DNA from 4 places in the Streptomyces sp. NPDC050388 genome. Region 3 is predicted to be linked to each of the others. Evidence: riboswitches for the same ligand, from Rfam matches in the RefSeq annotation. Region 3 holds a riboswitch; each other region holds the start of a gene.
The links. A riboswitch is a leader RNA that binds a small molecule or an ion and turns the genes downstream of it on or off. The one in region 3 is predicted to bind cobalamin.

Region 1 (4,371 bases), on a different contig from region 3:
CTCGTCCTCGACCTGTGAGCGGTCCTCGACCTGCGAGCGCGGGGGGACCCGGCGAGTCGGTCCTGACGCGGGCGGTGCGCATCCTGGAGGCGTTCACCCAGGACGAGCCCGCCCTGTCCGTCTCCGAGATCGCGCGCCGGTCGGGACTGCACGTGGCCACCGCCTCCCGCCTGATCGCCGAACTCGTCGCGCACGGGCTGCTGGTGCGCGACGAACGGCGTCTGGTACGGGTCGGGGTGCGCCTGTGGGAGCTGGCCTCGCGCGCCTCGCCCGCCCTCACACTGCGCGAGCGCGCCATGCCGTTCCTGGAGGGCGTCCACGACGTCGTCGGCCACCACGTGCAGCTCGCCGTGCGCGACGGGGAGGAGGTGCTGTTCGTGGAACGGCTGTCCACGCCCGGCTCCGTCGTCAACTACACGCGGATCGCGGGCCGCCTGCCGCTGCACGCCTCCTCCAGCGGCCTCGTCCTGCTCGCGCACGCCCCCGCCGGGCTGCGCGAACAGGTCGTCGAGGCAGGGCGGTTGAACGCCTACACAGCCGCCACCCCCGTCGCCCCGGGCAGGCTGCGGGCCCAGCTCGCCGCCGTACGCCGCGACGGCTACGCGTACTGCCCCGGCTTCGTGCACGAGGACGCCCTCGGCATCGCGGCCCCCGTGCGCGACGGCTCGGGCGACGTCGTCGCGGCCGTCGGCGTGGTCGTGCCCAACGACGCCGCCGCCCGGTCCCACCTCCCCGTGGTCCGCACGGCCGCACGCGGCATCTCCCGCGCCCTCGGCACCCGACCGGCGGACGCGCAGGGGAGCGGAGGATGAGCCGGTCCCGGAACGAGACGCCGTTTCGCCGGATCCGGTACCGGCTCTGTGAGCCGGGGTGCGGGAGCGCATCGCGGCGCTGGGCGCGCTGCCGGCGAGCAGCGAGGTGCTCGGGTCGCCCGGGCACCGCTGGGTCCTGGAGGAGCCGCTCGCCGAGGACGAGGTGACCAGGCTGCTCGGCCTCGGCGCCGTCAAGGTGGACGTGGGCCGGGGCTCGGACCGGAGTCGGGTGGTCATGGCCGACCCCGAGGGCAACGAGTTCGACGCCCTGCGCACCCCGGCACCGCGGAACCAGCTCGCCCCTGCCAGGGGTCCTGTAGCCGCACTCCCCACTGCCAGACCGTTGACCAGGACAGATGCAGAAGTCCGGTGAGAGTGCCAGGCCACCCCGGCGGAAGGTGATTTCCGCCACCACCGGCGGGGGTGTCCTGGTGGGCAGGCTAAGCTGCACATGCCCCGCGGGGGAAGTCCGGTCGAATTCCGGCGCTGACCCGCAACGGTAGGCGGAGCCCGTCCGAGGCCCCGCAAGCCCGATTACCCGCGGTGTGAAGGCTCCTGTCAATCGCCGTGGACTGCGAGAGGTGCTGCGCAGGGCGCCCCGCGCCCGGGGCCGCTCCTTCTGTTGCGCAGGGGCACGGCCTGAGGCGAAAGCGACCCGTCCGTGGCCACCACCCTCGAAACCGAACCTGCCACGCCCGCGCACACGCCCCGTACCGGAGCCGGGGCCGCGTCCCCCCGGCGCGTTCCACTGCCCCTTCTCCTGATCGGCCTGGGCGCCGCTCTGCCCGTGTCCCTCGTCTGCGGGGTGGGGATCGGGGCGTCGGGGATCTCCTGGGGCGAGGTGCTACACCACCTGTGGGCCGGGTTGACGGGCGGGTCCATGACCCCCGGCCAGGTGCCGGCGTACACCATCGTCTGGGAACTGCGCCTTCCCCGGGCCGTGCTGGCCGCGATCGTCGGGGCCGGGCTGTCGGCCATCGGCGTCGCGGTGCAGGCCATGGTCCGCAACGCTCTCGCCGACCCGTACGTGCTGGGCATCTCCTCGGGCGCGGCCGTGGGCGCCAACGCCGTGCTCATCTTCGGAGCCTTCGGCGCGCTCGGCGTCTGGGCCCTGTCCACGGCGGCGTTCCTCTCCGCGCTCCTGGCCATGGTGCTGGTGTACGCGATCGCCCGTACCCCTCGCGGACTGAGCCCGCTGCGGCTCGTCCTGACGGGCACCGCGATGTTCTACGGCTTCTCGGCCGTCACCACGTTCATGGTGTTCGCGGCCGAGCGCGGTGAGGCGGCTCGTTCCGCGATGATGTGGCTGCTCGGCAGCCTCGGCGGCGCCAACTGGGCCTCCGTTCCGATCGCCGCGGGGGCGGTGCTCGGCGGCCTCGTCCACCTCGCGTGGTCGGCGCGCCGTCTGAACGCCCTGGCCATGGGCGACGAGACGGCCGCCGCGCTGGGAGTGGACCCGGGGAGGCTGCGCAAGGAGCTGTTCCTGGTCTCCGCGGCCGTCACGGGGGCGGTGGTGGCGGTGAGCGGGGCGATCGGTTTCGTCGGGCTGATGGTTCCGCACGCCGTACGGATGCTCGTCGGCGCCGACCACCGGCGGCTGCTGGCCGTCGCACCGCTCGCCGGAGCCGTCCTGCTGGTCTGGGTGGACATCCTGTCCCGCGCGGTGCTCGCACCGGTCGAACTGCCGGTGGGCGTCCTGACCGCGGCCATCGGCGTGCCGTGTTTCCTCCTGCTGATGCGCCGCCGTTCCTACGCCTTCGGAGGCGTGTGATGCGGGTCGACGTCGACGCACTGACCGTCGAGGCCGAGGGGGCCCGGCTGGTGGAAGAGGTCACGCTGGGGGCGGCCGAGGGGCAGCTCGTCGGCCTGGTCGGGCCCAACGGCAGTGGGAAATCGACCCTGTTGCGCTGCGTCTACCGGGCGCTGCGTCCCTCGGCCGGTACGGTCCGGCTCGGCGGTGAGGACCTGTACGCCATGAGCGCGCGTGAAAGTGCCCGTCGGGTGGCCGCACTGCCCCAGGAGTCAGTCACCGAATTCGATTTCACGGTCGCCGAGGTCGTGGCGATGGGGCGGTTGCCGCACCAACGGTCGGCGGCCCGGACCACCGATGAGGACCGCGAGGCGTGCGCGGCCGCGCTGGTGGGGGTCGGCGCCGGTCACCTCGCCGACCGTGGCTTCCTCACCCTCTCCGGCGGCGAGAGGCAGCGGGTCCTGATCGCCCGGGCGCTCGCCCAACGACCCCGGGTGCTGGTGCTCGACGAGCCCACCAACCACCTGGACATCGCCCAGCAGTTGGAAGTGCTCGCCCTGGTGCGTGGCAGCGGACTGACGGTGCTCACCGCACTGCACGACCTCAACCTCGCCGCACTCCACTGCGACTTGCTCCACGTCATCGACGGCGGCCGGATCGTCGCCTCCGGTGCTCCGCACGACGTGCTCACACCCGAGCTGCTGGCCGAGGTCTTCGGCGTGCGGGCGCATCGCGTCCCGCACCCGGAGACCGGCGCCGTACAGCTGCTCTTCGACCGTCTCCTGCCCGCTCAGCCCACTACCTGAGGAGCCACCTCCACCATGCCGCACCTGGCACGCCCCGCCGCACTCGCGCTCGCCACGGCCCTGCTCCTCACCGGCTGCGGTGCGCAGGTCACCTCTCGGGAAGGAGAGAAGGACGGTTCCGCCGCACGTGACGGCCACTATCCGGTGACCGTGGAGAACTGCGGCCAGAAGAAGACCTACGACACAGCCCCCCAGCGCGTGGTCACCAACGACGTCGGCATCACCGAGATCATGTTCGCGCTCGGACTCGAGGGCCATATGGCGGGCTATGTGATGCCCGACGACAAGGGCGACCTCACGTCCGTTCCCTGGAAGGACGCCTACCAGAAGACCACGTGGCTCTCGAAGGAGAGGATCAACAAGGAGCTGGTCCTCGACGCCCGTGCCGATCTGGTCTTCGCGGGCTGGAACTACGGCTTCAGCGAGGGAACCGGCTTCACCCCCGCCGAACTGGACGAGGTGGGCGTCGACTCGTATCTGCTGAGTGAGTCGTGCCGTAACGGGAGAGGGAAGGCACGGGGCGTGATGTCGCCGCTCGACGCCCTCTACACCGATCTGCGGAACCTGGGAAGGATCTTCGACGTCGAGGACCGTGCCGAAACCCTCATCGCGACGTTCCGGGAGCAGGTGGCCGAAGCGCAGGCGAAGGCGCCGAAGGGGGCGGACCGTCCGAGGGTCTTCCTCTACGACGACGGGCGGGACAAGCCGCTGACCTCGGGTGCGTACGCAGGTCCGCACGACATCATCACCAAGGCGGGCGGTGATCACGTCATGAAGGACCTCAAGGACAGCTGGACGACGGTCGGCTGGGAGACCGTCGTCGAACGCGACCCGGAGGTGATCGTGATCAACGACTACGGAGACACCAGCGCCGACCAGAAGCGGAAGTTCCTGAAGTCCTACCCACCGCTCGCACACGTCTCGGCCGTCAAGAACGACCGGATCGTCGTCCTCGACTACGTGGACCTGGTGGAGAGCCCGCGCAATCCCGCGGCCGTCAGCT
Region 2 (4,371 bases), on a different contig from region 3:
CGGCGAGGTCGGCGGACGTCTCGTACGCGGCGAGCATGATCCGCTCGGCGACACGGGTCGAGAGGGCCTTCGCCCCGGGGGAGTCGAAGGGCAGCCGGAGCTGGAAGAAGACGTCCTGGAGGCCCATCACGCCCAGCCCCACCGGGCGCCAGCGGGCGTTGGAACGGCGCGCCTGCTCGGTCGGGTAGAAGTTGATGTCGACGACCCGGTCCAGGAAGGTGACGGCGGTGCGGACGGTGGTGTCCAGCCGCTCCCAGTCGAGGCCGCCGTTCGCCCGGTCGACGAACGCGCCGAGGTTGACCGACCCGAGGTTGCAGACCGCCGTCTCCCCGTCACTGGTGACCTCGAGGATCTCCGTGCACAGGTTGGACGAGTGGACGACGTGGCCCGGCTCGGCGGTCTGGTTGGCGGTGCGGTTGGCGGCGTCCTTGAAGGTCATCCAGCCGTTGCCGGTCTGGGCGAGGGTGCGCATCATGCGCCCGTACAGCTCCCGCGCGGGGAGCGTCCTCGTCGCCAGACCCGCCGCCTCGGCGGCCCGGTAGGCCGCGTCGAACTCCTCGCCCCACAGGTCGACCAGGTCCGGGACGTCGGACGGGGAGAACAGCGACCACGGCGCGTCGGCGCTGACCCGGCGCATGAACTCGTCCGGCACCCAGTGCGCGAGGTTCAGGTTGTGCGTGCGGCGGGCGTCCTCACCGGTGTTGTCGCGCAGCTCCAGGAACTCCTCGACGTCCGAGTGCCAGGTCTCCAGGTAGACCGCCGCCGCGCCCTTGCGCCGGCCGCCCTGGTTCACGGCGGCGACCGAGGAGTCCAGGGTCTTCAGGAACGGGACGATGCCGCCTGAGTGCCCGTTGGTGCCGCGGATCAGCGAACCGCGGGAGCGGACGCGGGAGTAGGACAGGCCGATGCCGCCGGCGTGCTGGGAGAGGCGGGCCACCTGGTGGTAGCGGTCGTAGAGGGAGTCCAGTTCGTCCTTGGGGGAGTCGAGGAGGTAGCAGGACGACATCTGGGGGTGCCGGGTACCGGAGTTGAACAGGGTGGGGGAGGAGGGAAGGTATTCCAGGCGGCTCATCAGGCCGTACAGCGCGGCGACTTCGTCCACCGAGCGGGAGGTGTCGCTCTCGGCGAGACCGGCGGCGACCCGCAGCAGGAAGTGCTGCGGTGTCTCGACGACCTTGCGGGTGACCGGGTGCCGCAGCAGATAGCGGCTGTGCAGGGTACGCAGGCCGAAGTAGCCGAAACGGTCGTCCGCGCCGAGGTCGATCAGCGCGTCGAGACGGGCCGCGTGCAGCGCGACGAACTCGGCGGTCCGGTCAGCGACGAGGCCCTCGCGGTGTCCCGTCGAGATCGAGGAGGCGAACGACGTGACACCCTGCGAGGCGGCCTCGGCACGGATGCCGAGCGTCAGCAGTCGTGCGGCGAGCCGGGAGTAGGCGGGGTCCTCGGAGATGAGCCCGGCCGCCGCCTCGGTGGCCAGCTCCCGCAGCTCGGTCTCGTCCGCATGGGCGGACCGGCCGCGCAGCGCGGCGGCGGCGACCCGGCCGGGGTCGGCGCCCTGGAGGTCGACGGTCAGCTCGGTCAGGGTCCGCAGCAGCGCGGCACCGGGGCCGTCGCTCACGCCGCTCATGTCGGTCACGTCGACCGCTGAAGCCGGATCGGCTGGCGCGATGGTCACGTGGGGCTCTCCCTCGCTCGGCACGGGGCCTGGTCGAGGGCGGGGGGCAGCACACGGGCGCGCGCACGCACCTCGCGTCCACCGGCCCATTCCACGAGGCCCGGACGTCAGGCACCCGGACCGGACGGCCGGGCGCACTGTCGGCAGGTCCTCGGACTGAAGCCGTGCGGGAACGCAGAAAACGCGGACACGCACAAGTACACCGTTGCGGGACAGTTCCGGATTCACACCGGATTCCCCTGCGGCGACAGCAGGCATGAGCATACATCTTGTGCCGTGTGTCGCCGGCGGACCCATATCTTGTGTCGGGATGGTGCTGGAGCGCGGTAATGTCAGAGCGTCAGCTCGTAGGTGAGCAGCATGATGTCGTCCAGGTCCGGCAGCGGGTTCCAGTCGCGTTCGGGGGTGCGGGTGAAACCCAGCCGTTCGTAGACGCGGTGGGCGGAGCGCATGGTGCGCTGGGTCGACAGCACGATCCGACGGCACCCCTCGATCGCCCGTGCCCGGTCGACGCAGGCGCGCACCAGGGCCTCCCCGGCGCCACGGCCCCGGCCCGCGCGGGCGACCGCCAGCATCCGGATCTCCGCCTCGTCCGGCCCCGCTATGTCGGCCATCGGACCGGGGCCCGGCACGAAGGTCACCCCGCCCAGCACCGTTCCCCGCTCCACGGCGACCAGCACCTCGGCGGCCGCTGCCCGCCCCGCCACGTCCCGGAGCCGGCCGAGGTACGCGTCGCTCTCCCCGAAGTCGAGCAGCCCGTCAAGGAGATAGGCCTGCGCGGTGAGCTCGCCGAGTTCCTCGTACTCGTACGGCTCCACCGGCCGGGTGACGATGTCCATGAGGTGAGTGTGCCCGACGGGACGGCGACGGGCCGCCGGATTTCTCCGACGGCCCGTGAGCCCCGCGAGGGGGCTGGAGCCGGACGCCGGGTGCGTCAGTGCTTGCTCTCCGCCGTGTCCAGGGGCAGCTCCGCGCTGACACCCGGGTCGCCCGCGTCCGCCGTGTAGTCCTGCGGCCGGGTCTCGTCGATGCCCTCGGGGGCCTTGGCCGCCCTCAGGGCGAACGTCAGGGCGATCGTCACCAGGGCGTTGAGCACGAAGGCGGTGAGACCGATGTAGCCGATCTCACCGATGCCCGGGATCTCGTCCGACGAACCGCCGAAGTGCTTCTGCGTCGGCGAGGCCACCCCGTACGCCGCGACCGTGCCGTAGATCATGCCGACCGCCCAGCCGCCGAGCAGCGCCCAGCGGTGGAACCAGCGGGTGAACAGGCCGCCCACCAGGGCGGGGAAGGTCTGCAGGATCCAGATGCCGCCGAGCAGCTGGAAGTTGATGGCGACCGTCTTGTCCATGGTGAGGACGAAGACCAGCGCACCCACCTTCACCAGCAGCGAGACCACCTTGGAGACCTTGGTCTCCTGCGCCGGTGTCGCGTCGGGCTTGAGGAAGTCCTTGTAGATGTTGCGGGTGAACAGGTTCGCGGCCGCGATCGACATGATCGCCGCCGGCACCAGCGCACCGATGCCGATCGCCGCGAAGGCCACACCGGCGAACCAGTCCGGGAACATGTTCTCGAACAACTGCGGGATCGCCAGCTGCCCGTTGCTGACATCGACCCCGGCCGCGATCGCCATGAAACCGAGCAGCGCCAGCAGGCCCAGCATCAGTGAGTACAGCGGCAGGATCGTGGTGTTGCGGCGGATCACCTCACGGCTGCGCGAGGACAGCGTCGCGGTGATCGAGTGCGGGTACATGAACAGCGCGAGCGCCGAGCCCAACGCCAGCGTGGCGTACGTCCACTGCCCCGCCTCGCCCGGCACCAGCGAACCGCGCGGCGCGCCCGTGGCCGGGTTGGTCTCGCCGTACGCCTCGCTCGCCTTGGCGAAGACGGCGTCGAAGCCGCCCAGCTTGATCGGGATGTAGATGATCGCCACCGCGATCACGAGATAGATCAGCGTGTCCTTCACGAACGCGATCAGTGCGGGGGCCCGCAGACCCGACGAATACGTGTACGCCGCCAGCACACCGAAGGCGATCAGCAGCGGCAGGTCCTTGACGAACCAGTGGGTGCTCTCCCCGCCGCCGACGCCCATCACGTCCAGCACCGCCTGGATGCCGACCAGTTGGAGCGCGATGTACGGCATCGTCGCCAGGATGCCGGTGAGCGCCACCGCCAGCGACAGCCCCTTGGAGCCGAACCGCCCGCGCACGAAGTCGGACGTCGTCACATAGCCGTGCTTGTGCGAAACCGACCACAGCCGGGGCAGGAAGGTGAAGATCAGCGGGTACACGAGGACCGTGTACGGCACCGCGAAGAAGCCCGCCGCGCCGGCCGCGTAGATCGCCGCCGGTACGGCCACGAAGGTGTACGCCGTGTACAGGTCGCCGCCGAGCAGGAACCAGGTGACCCAGGTGCCGAACGACCGCCCGCCCAGGCCCCATTCGTCGAGGCTGTGCTCGTTCGCGGCCTTGCGCCAGCGGGCGGCCAGAAAGCCCATCACCGTGACGAGGACGAAGAAGAAGATGAAGACGGCGAGTGCCACGCCGTTCACGCCGTCGTTCACCGCTGAGCACCGCCCTTCGCGGCCGCGTGGGCGCGCTGGTCACGCTGCCACAGCTTGTACGCGGTCATCGTCAGTGAGGCGGAGACCGGCACCCACAGCATCTGGTACCAGTAGAAGAACGGGATGCCCATGA
Region 3 (4,371 bases):
GGATCAGGTGGCTTGTGACCTGTGCGGCGGTGACGTGTTCGCTGCCGGTGTCGGTGAGGCCGCCGGCCGGGAGGACGTCGAGGTGGAGGGCGAACAGCCAGACGGCGAGCAGGGCGATCCAGAAGACCGGCGCGGCTTCCAGGCAGTAGGCGAGGGAGGTGACCGTGCGGTCGAGGAGGGAGCCGGGGCGGCGGGCGGCGAGGACGCCGAGCAGGGTGCCGAGGAGGACGGCGACGGCGAACGCGACGGTGCACAGCAGGGTGGACCAGACCAGGCGTTCGCCGATCGCCTCGGCCACCGGCTGCCGCATCACGCTGGAGTGGCCGAGGTCGCCGGTGAGGGCGGAGGTCAGCCACTCCCACCAGCGGACGGTGAAGGGCTGGTCCACGCCGAGGTTGGCCCGGAGCCGGTCCAGGGTTTCCTGGTCGGCGCCGAGGGCGGCGGTGCCGGCGTAGGCCTTGACGGGGTCGAACGGGGAGGCGGCGGCGAGGGCGAACGCGCCGAAGGTCACGACGAGGAGGACGGGCACGGCGAGCAGGGCCCGCCGTGCCACGAGGTGTCCCATCGCCGTCCAGGGCAGGGTCTTCACTTCTCGGGCTGCCAGTCCTCGGCGTTCCACCAGGGGCCGCTGGCGAAGCCGTGCTCGTGCGGTTCGACCTGGGTGGTGAGGTCGCCCCAGCGGTCGGCGAGGACGTACAGGTGGTCGATGTGGGTGAGGAAGGTGTAGCCGGGGTCCTTCACGAGTTCGCGCTGGAGGTCGTCGTAGGCGGCCTTGCGGTCGTCGGGGTTCTGGGCGCGGCGGCCGGTCTCGAGGGCCTTGTCGACGGCGGGGTTGTCGTAGTGGGGCATGTTGTTGAAGCCGTCTCCGGCGAGGGAGGAGTGCAGCAGGGTGTAGAGGCCGAAGTCGGGGTCGCCGGTGCTGCCGAAGCCGGCGAGGACGGCGTCCTTGCCCATGCGGGGTTCGATGACCTCCCAGGTGGCGCCCTCGACCTTGACGTCGATGCCGGCCTTCTTGGCGTCGGAGGCGTAGGCGAGGGCGTGGTCCTGGCGGACCTTGTCGCCGGAGGGGTAGAAGAGGGTGAACGCGGCGCGGGCGCCGTCCTTGGCGCGGATGCCGTCCTGGCCGGCCTTCCAGCCGTCGCGGTCGAGGATCTTCTTGGCCTCGGCGAGGTCCTGGGGGCGTTCGATGTCCTTGGCGTACCAGGGGTCGTCGAGGGGCAACGGCCCGTAGGCGGGGCGGCCGGCGCCGTCGAGGATCTTGTCGACCATGGCCTGGCGGTCCACGGCGAGGTCGAGGGCGCGGCGGATCGTGGTGTCGCCGGTGATCTTGTTCCCGGTGGGGAGGGTGACGGCGCGGAAGTCGTAGGTGGTGGCCCGGTAGGTCTTGCGGGCGTCGTCGTTCTTGAAGGTGGCGGCAAGGTTGGGCGGGAGGGTCGCGCCGTCGAGGTCGCCGGAGCGCAGCCGGGTGGCGCGGACGTCGTCGTCGGCGATGATCGCCATGGTGAGCTTCTTCACCTTCGGTGCGCCGCCCCAGTAGTCCGGGTTCGCCTTGAAGGTGAGCTTTTCGCCCTTGCTCCAGCCGGTGAGGACGTACGGTCCGGTGCCGATCGGCTCGGTGTTGAAGGCGCCGGTGTTGGGGTCCTGCTCGCCGGCGACGTGCTCGGGGACGATGGGCAGGACGGTGCGGGCCGGGAAGGCCGCGTAGGGGTACTTGAGGGTGAAGACGACCTTGTCGTCGCCGTCCGCCCGGACCTCCTTGACGGCGTCGAGTTCGCTCTTGGCGGTGTTGTTGGTCTTGTCGTCGAGCACCGTTTCGTACGTGTAGACGACGTCCTCGGCGGTGAGGGGTTCGCCGTCGCTGAACTTCACGCCCGGGCGCAGGGTGTAGGTGTAGGTGCGGCCGTCGTCGGTGATCTCGGGGAGCGCCTTCGCGAGGGCGGGCTCGAGTTCCAGGTCGGAGTCCCGGGCGAGCAGCCCGTCGAAGATCTTGGAGTTGCCGTCCTTGCCGTAGCCGAGCAGGGGGCTCAGGGTGTCCGGTTCGGAGGCGACCCCGATCACCACGGAGTCGGCGGACCCGCCGCCCGCGGCGCCGTCCGTGCCGCCGCCGGGCGCCGAGCACGCGGCGACCGCGGCGGCCATGGTCGCCGCGACGGCGGCACCCTTTATTCGTCGGGTCGTCATCTGATCTCACACCTTTGCTGCCCGGATCTCGTTGTTGCATATTAGTTGCAGCAGGGTTCTGCCCAGGACCCCCTCCCCTCATTCCCGCACTTCGGCGTGGTGGGCCCGTGGGGTGCGAGCTGCGGGGCGCCGTCCGTGCGCCCCCCGGGAGTGCTTGTCAGCGGCCCGGGACGGGGTCTAGTGTCGCCTCGCCTTGGTGAACGGGAAATCCGGTGTGATGCCGGTGCGGCCCTCGCCACTGTGATCGGGAAGTCCGGCTCCGGCCCCAGGCCCTGTCCCCCGACAGGACCGAACGGCAGCCACTGGGTCCCCCTCGGACCCGGGAAGGCGGAGCACGGGCGGTGGTACCCGTCAGCCAGGAGACCGGCCAGGGCGCGTCAACCATCCACGAGGTGCTGGAGAGGGTCTGCTGAGCCATGCACATAGCCGAGGGTTTTCTACCACCGGCGCACGCGGTCGCCTGGGGCGTCGCGTCGGCGCCGTTCGTCGTCCACGGAGCCCGGTCGCTCATCCGTGAGGTCAGGGAACACCCCGAGAGCACGCTGCTGCTGGGCGCGTCGGGAGCGTTCACCTTCGTTCTGTCCGCGCTGAAACTTCCCTCGGTGACCGGGAGTTGCTCCCATCCCACCGGCACCGGGCTGGGCGCCGTCCTGTTCCGGCCGCCGGTCATGGCGGTGCTGGGCACCATCACCCTGCTGTTCCAGGCCCTGTTGCTCGCCCACGGCGGGCTGACCACGCTCGGCGCCAACGTCTTCTCGATGGCGGTCGTCGGGCCGTGGGCGGGGTACGGGGTCTACCGGCTGGCGCGGCGGTACGGGGCGCCGCTGATGGCCGCGGTGTTCTGCGGCGCGTTCGTCGCCGACCTGTCGACGTACTGCGTGACGAGTGTGCAGCTGGCGCTCGCCTTCCCCGACCCGGGCAGCGGGTTCCTGGGCGCGCTCGGCAAGTTCGGTTCCATCTTCGCCGTCACGCAGATCCCGCTCGCGGTGAGCGAGGGGCTGCTGACGGTGCTGGTGATGCGCATGCTGGTGCAATCCAGCAAGGGCGAGCTGACCCGGCTCGGGGTGTTGGTGACCGGGCTCGGGAAGAAGACGGCGGGCGCGGGCGCGAGCGAGGCGGTGGCCCGATGAGCCGTGACGCGAAGATCAACTCCCTGTTGCTGCTTCTGGTCGCCGTGCTCGCCGTGGTGCCGCTGGTCCTCGGGCTCGGCGACCACAAGGAGGAGCCGTTCGCGGGCGCCGACGCGGAGGCGGAGACCGCGATCACCGAGATCGACCCGGACTACGAGCCGTGGTTCTCGCCGCTGTACGAACCGCCGTCCGGGGAGATCGAGTCGGCGCTGTTCGCCCTCCAGGCGGCGATCGGCGCGGGCGTGCTCGCGTACTACTTCGGGCTGCGGAGGGGACGCCGGCAGGGGGCGGAACGAACGCGGGCGGAGCAGGAGCGGGGGGCCGGCACCGAGGCGGACGTCGACGAAGCGGCCCCCGCGGGACCCGGGACCTGATCCCCCGTGCTGCCGATCGACGCGGCGGCGCACAGCAGTCGCTGGCGCCGCCGTCATCCCGTGGACAAGGCCGTGCTCGGGCTGGGGCTCACCGTGCTGGCGGTCTCGCTGCCGCCCTGGCCGGGCTCGGTCCTGGTGCTGCTGACCGCGCTCGCGGTGCTGCTGGGTCCGGCGGGGGTGCCGGGGCGACGGTTGTGGCGTGCCTACCGGGTCCCGCTGGGCTTCTGCGTGACCGGGGCGCTGACGCTGCTGGTGCGGGTGGGCGGGCCGGGCGGGTTCGTGGCCTGGGCCGATGACGGGCCTTTGCGGGCCGGGGAGTTGCTGCTGCGCACCTCGGCGGCCTCCCTCGGGGTGCTGCTGTTCGCCTTCACCACGCCGATGTCCGACCTGCTGCCGCGTCTGGTGCGGGCCGGGGTGCCCGCTCCCCTCGTCGATGTGGCGCTGGTGACGTACCGGATGAGTTTCCTGCTGCTCGACTCGGTGCGCCGGGTCCGGGAGGCGCAGGCGGCTCGGCTCGGGCACACCACCCGGGCGGCGACCTGGCGTTCGCTGGGCGGGCTCGGCGCGACCGCGTTCGTCCGGTCCTTCGACCGGGCGGCACGGCTGCAGACGGGGCTCGCCGGACGCGGCTACGACGGCACGCTGCGCGTGCTGGTGCCGGAGGCCCGGGTCTCCGTCCGTTTCAC
Region 4 (4,371 bases), on a different contig from region 3:
CCCGGACGGGCCCGCCGAGCGCGGCGGCCATGTAGTGGACGAGCGGGAGTTCGTCGACGAGCGTGGAGACCGCCGTCGCGTGCACGGCGTGCGTGTGCACCACGGCGCGGGCGCCGGTCGTGCGGTACACCGCGAGGTGCATGGGCAGCTCGCTGGTCGGGACCAGGGTGCCGAGGACCTGCCGACCGGTGAGGTCGACACCGGTCACGTCGTGCGGGGTCAGCCGGTCGTAGGGCACTCCCGACGGCGTGACCAGCACGGTCGGACCGACCCGCACCGAGACGTTTCCGGAGGTGCCGACGACGAGCCCGTCGGAGACGGTCCGGCGGGCGGCCTCGACGAGGCCGGTCCAGGCGCGCGTCTCCTCGTCACTCACGTCCCGTTGCTGCTCGGCCATGCCGTGATCCTGCCGGGTGACGAAGGTCTCTTCAACGGCTCCGCGGTCGGCCGCGAACGCCCGTCGACGGAGCGCGGCCCTTCAGCCGCACCGCCACGGGCGGGCCGTGGTGGACGTACGGCCGTCCGACGGAGCAACCGCACCCATCACGGTCATCCCGACGCCCATCCCAGTTCATCTTCTGTTCACTCAGGTTACCTACGTTCAACGCGCCAATGACTTCGAACGATTGCCTGGGTAAATGGAAAGCTTCTCGCTGATCCTCGCGATTGTGGTGGTAACCGCACTCGCGTTCGATTTCACGAACGGTTTCCACGACACCGCGAACGCGATGGCGACAACCATTTCGACCGGTGCTCTCAAGCCCAAGGTCGCGGTGGCCATGTCCGCCGTGCTGAACCTGGTGGGCGCCTTCCTCTCCGTGGAGGTCGCCAACACGATCTCCAAAGGCCTCGTCGACGAGGCCGGCATCCGTCCCGAGGTCATCTTCGCCGCACTGGTCGGCGCGATCCTCTGGAACCTCCTGACCTGGCTGGTCGGTCTGCCGTCCAGCTCCTCGCACGCCCTGATGGGCGGTCTGATCGGCGCCACCGTCGCCTCGGCGGGCTTCGGCGCGGTGCACGGTGACGTCCTGGTCACCAAGGTGCTGATCCCCGCGATCGCCGCGCCGCTGGTCGCCGGCCTCGCCGCGATGTTCGCGACGCGGCTGACCTACCGCCTGGGCAAGAAGGCCGACGGCAAGGCGTCCGAGAAGGGCTACCGGGCGGGTCAGATCGCCTCCGCCGGCCTCGTCTCGCTGGCCCACGGCACCAACGACGCGCAGAAGACGATGGGCATCATCACCCTGGCCCTGGTCGCCGGCGGCACCCTCGCCCCGGACTCCGACCCGCCCCTGTGGGTCATCGTGTCCGCGGGCGTCGCCATCGCGCTCGGCACCTACCTCGGCGGCTGGCGCATCATCCGCACGATGGGCAAGGGCCTGACGGACCTCCAGCCGCAGCAGGGCTTCGCCGCCCAGACCAGCGCCGCGACGGTCATCCTGGCCTCCTCCCACCTCGGTTTCTCCCTCTCCACCACGCACTCGGTCTCCGGTGCCGTGATGGGCGCGGGCCTGGGCCGCAAGGGCGGTGTCGTCCGCTGGTCGACGGCCACCCGGATGTTCGTCGCCTGGGGCCTGACGCTGCCGGCGGCGGCCCTGGTCGGGGCCATCGCCGAGCTGGTCTGCCGGGCCGGCAGCTGGGGCACCGCCGTCGTCGCCGTCTTCCTGGTCTCCTCCAGCGCGGCGATCTGGAAGATCTCCCGGCGGGAGGTCGTCGACCACACCAACGTCAACGACCACGATGCCGCCGACGGTTCGGCCGCCACCGCCGAGGAGCCGGCCGGCGTGGTGACCGCCGCCATGGCCGCGGTGACCCCGCCCCCGGCGGGCAGCCCGGTCGAGGAGCTCTCGGCCACCATCCCGGCCCCGGCCGCCACCGACCCGGCCGCCAAGACCACCGTCTGACCGCGCCCCGGTACGAAGGAAGAAGAGCACCATGAAGATCGACTGGGCGGCCCTCGGTTCCGTCTTCGGCGTCAGCCTCGTGGTCACCGTGGCCCTGGTGGCCCTGTTCACCCTCGGCATCGTCGGCCTGTCCCGCCACGAGCGGGCCGCCGCCCAGGGCCGGTCCGCGGCCCTGGCGGTCACCGGCGCCTACGCCTGCTTCGCGGCCTGCACGGCGGCGGTGGCGTACGGGATCTATCTGATCATGGCCTGATCCTGACCTGATCTCGGCCTGATCGCGGTCTGATCAGAGTCGTCTCCGTCCGACGGGCGGTGCGGGGCTTCGCGCCCCGCTCCGCCCGTTCGCGTTCCCCCACCGGAACCCCTCTGTGGGCCTCAGCACACTTCAGCCTCGCAGGTCAAAGGCAGGTTGACGGTTCTTCCGGACCGTGGTGGACTGCCGGATGCCAATGCGGCGACAGGAGAGGAAGCCGGTGTAAGTCCGGCGCGGTCCCGCCACTGTCACCGGGGTGCACACCCCGGGAGCCAGGAACTCTCACCGCCGGTCTCGTCGAACCAGGGCGTGGACACCCTGAGTGAGGACATATCGCCATGCCCGGCTGCCCGTCGAGGTCGACCAGCGACACTCCACCCCGGATCGGGGCGGTCCCTTCCACCGGATCCCCCACCGGCTGAACCCGTGGGTGCCGATCGCGAGTTCGCGTACGGCGCCGCCGCCGGCCTCCTCGGCGACCTGCTCCTCGGCGATCCCCGCCGGGGACATCCGGTCGCTGCTTTCGGGCGGGCCGCGGCTGCCGTGGAACGGATGCTGTGGCGGGACGACCGCGGCCGGGGCGCGTTGCACACCGCCGTCTGCGTCGGCGGGGCCGTCGCCCTGGGGAGCCTTGCCGCCCGGTGCGTACGGTCCTCCTCCGCTGCCTCGATCGCCCTGACCGGCGCCGCCACCTGGGCCGTCGTCGGCGGGACGTCGCTGGCCCGGGAGGCCCGCGCCGTCGGGCGGTCCCTGGAGACCGGCACCGCCGAGGGCATCGAGGCCGCGCGGGCACGGCTGCCGCACCTGTGCGGGCGGGACCCGCAGGCGCTGGACGCCGACGGGATCGCCCGCGCGGTGGTGGAGTCCGTCGCCGAGAACACCTCCGACGCCGTGGTGGGCGCCCTGGTGTGGGGCGCCGTCGCCGGGGTGCCGGGACTGCTCGGGTTCCGGGCCGTCAACACCCTGGACGCCATGGTCGGCCACAAGTCCCCCCGGTACCGGCGCTACGGCTGGGCCTCCGCCCGCCTCGACGACGTCGCCGGGTGGCCCGGGGCGCGGCTGACCGCCGTACTCGCCGCGGTCGCCGGGCCGGACCCGCGGGGCGCCGTCCGGGCGTGGCGCGCGGATGCCGCGAAGCACCCCAGCCCCAACGCGGGCCCCGTGGAGGCGTCCTTCGCGGGCGCGCTCGGCGTGCGGCTCGGCGGAACGCTGTCCTATGCCGGGCGGGTCGAACACCGGCCCGTCCTCAACGGCACCGGCCGTCCCGTGGCCGTGGCGGACATCGACCGGGCGGTACGGCTCTCGCGGCGCGTCGGCTGGCTGACGCTCGGCGTCGGTGCCGCCGCGCGGATCGTCGCCGCACGGATCGTCGGGAAGGGGCACAGGTCATGAGCGGTGGGGGTCTGCTGGTCGCCGGTACCACCTCGGACGCCGGCAAGAGCGTCGTGACCGCCGGGATCTGCCGGTGGCTGGCACGGCAGGGCGTCAAGGTCGCGCCGTTCAAGGCGCAGAACATGTCGCTGAACTCGTTCGTGACGCGCGAGGGCGCCGAGATCGGGCGGGCGCAGGCCATGCAGGCCCAGGCCTGCCGGGTCGAGCCGACCGCACTGATGAACCCCGTGCTGCTCAAGCCGGGCGGCGAGCGGAGCAGCCAGGTGGTGCTGCTGGGCAAGCCGGTCGGCGAGCTGAGCGCGCGCGGCTACCACGGCGGACGGCAACAACAGTTGCTGGGCACGGTGCTGGACTGCCTCGCACAGCTGCGGGACACGTATGACGCGGTGATCTGTGAGGGGGCCGGCAGCCCGGCCGAGATCAACCTGCGGCGCACCGACATCGTGAACATGGGGATCGCCAGGAACGCCGGGCTCCCCGTCCTCGTCGTCGGCGACATCGACCGCGGCGGGGTCTTCGCCTCCTTCTTCGGCACCGTCGCCCTGCTCTCCCCCGAGGACCAGGCGCTGGTCGCCGGGTTCCTGGTGAACAAGTTCCGGGGCGACGTGACGCTGCTGGAGCCGGGCCTCGACATGCTGCACGGCCTGACCGGGCGGCACACGTACGGCGTACTGCCCTTCCGGCACGGGCTCGGCATCGACGAGGAGGACGGGCTGGCCGTGTCCCTGCGCGGTGCCGTGCGGGAGTCGGCCGTCGCCCCGCCGGTCGGCGAGGACGTGCTGCGGGTCGCCGTGTGCGCGGTGCCGCTGATGTCCAACTTCACGG

Region 1: it holds a riboswitch for cobalamin, as region 3 does, so the genes downstream of both, AB0I73_RS11415 (iron ABC transporter permease) here and AB0I73_RS02640 (energy-coupling factor ABC transporter permease) in region 3, are expected to answer to the same signal.
Region 2: it holds a riboswitch for cobalamin, as region 3 does, so the genes downstream of both, AB0I73_RS22715 (ribonucleoside-diphosphate reductase subunit alpha) here and AB0I73_RS02640 (energy-coupling factor ABC transporter permease) in region 3, are expected to answer to the same signal.
Region 4: it holds a riboswitch for cobalamin, as region 3 does, so the genes downstream of both, AB0I73_RS08655 (cobalamin biosynthesis protein) here and AB0I73_RS02640 (energy-coupling factor ABC transporter permease) in region 3, are expected to answer to the same signal.

What each region holds. Positions count from the first base shown of each region.
Region 1 covers NZ_JBFAKH010000015.1:71,373-75,743, forward strand. The annotation lists gene AB0I73_RS11400 (PDR/VanB family oxidoreductase) at 1-18, shown strand, start outside; gene AB0I73_RS11405 (IclR family transcriptional regulator) at 15-812, shown strand; partial or broken gene AB0I73_RS11410 (VOC family protein) at 967-1,185, shown strand; cobalamin riboswitch at 1,252-1,373, shown strand; gene AB0I73_RS11415 (iron ABC transporter permease) at 1,474-2,583, shown strand; gene AB0I73_RS11420 (ABC transporter ATP-binding protein) at 2,583-3,368, shown strand; gene AB0I73_RS11425 (ABC transporter substrate-binding protein) at 3,384-4,371, shown strand, end outside.
Region 2 covers NZ_JBFAKH010000039.1:55,456-59,826, forward strand. The annotation lists gene AB0I73_RS22715 (ribonucleoside-diphosphate reductase subunit alpha) at 1-1,675, opposite strand, end outside; cobalamin riboswitch at 1,800-1,946, opposite strand; gene AB0I73_RS22720 (GNAT family N-acetyltransferase) at 2,008-2,514, opposite strand; gene mctP (monocarboxylate uptake permease MctP) at 2,610-4,238, opposite strand; gene AB0I73_RS22730 (DUF3311 domain-containing protein) at 4,235-4,371, opposite strand, start outside.
Region 3 covers NZ_JBFAKH010000003.1:40,094-44,464, reverse strand. The annotation lists gene AB0I73_RS02650 (ABC transporter permease) at 1-565, opposite strand, end outside; gene AB0I73_RS02645 (ABC transporter substrate-binding protein) at 586-2,181, opposite strand; cobalamin riboswitch at 2,359-2,568, shown strand; gene AB0I73_RS02640 (energy-coupling factor ABC transporter permease) at 2,598-3,311, shown strand; gene AB0I73_RS02635 (energy-coupling factor ABC transporter substrate-binding protein) at 3,308-3,685, shown strand; gene cbiQ (cobalt ECF transporter T component CbiQ) at 3,692-4,371, shown strand, end outside.
Region 4 covers NZ_JBFAKH010000011.1:47,911-52,281, forward strand. The annotation lists gene AB0I73_RS08640 (class II aldolase/adducin family protein) at 1-397, opposite strand, end outside; gene AB0I73_RS08645 (inorganic phosphate transporter) at 639-1,901, shown strand; gene AB0I73_RS08650 (hypothetical protein) at 1,933-2,154, shown strand; cobalamin riboswitch at 2,298-2,459, shown strand; gene AB0I73_RS08655 (cobalamin biosynthesis protein) at 2,581-3,546, shown strand; gene AB0I73_RS08660 (cobyric acid synthase) at 3,543-4,371, shown strand, end outside.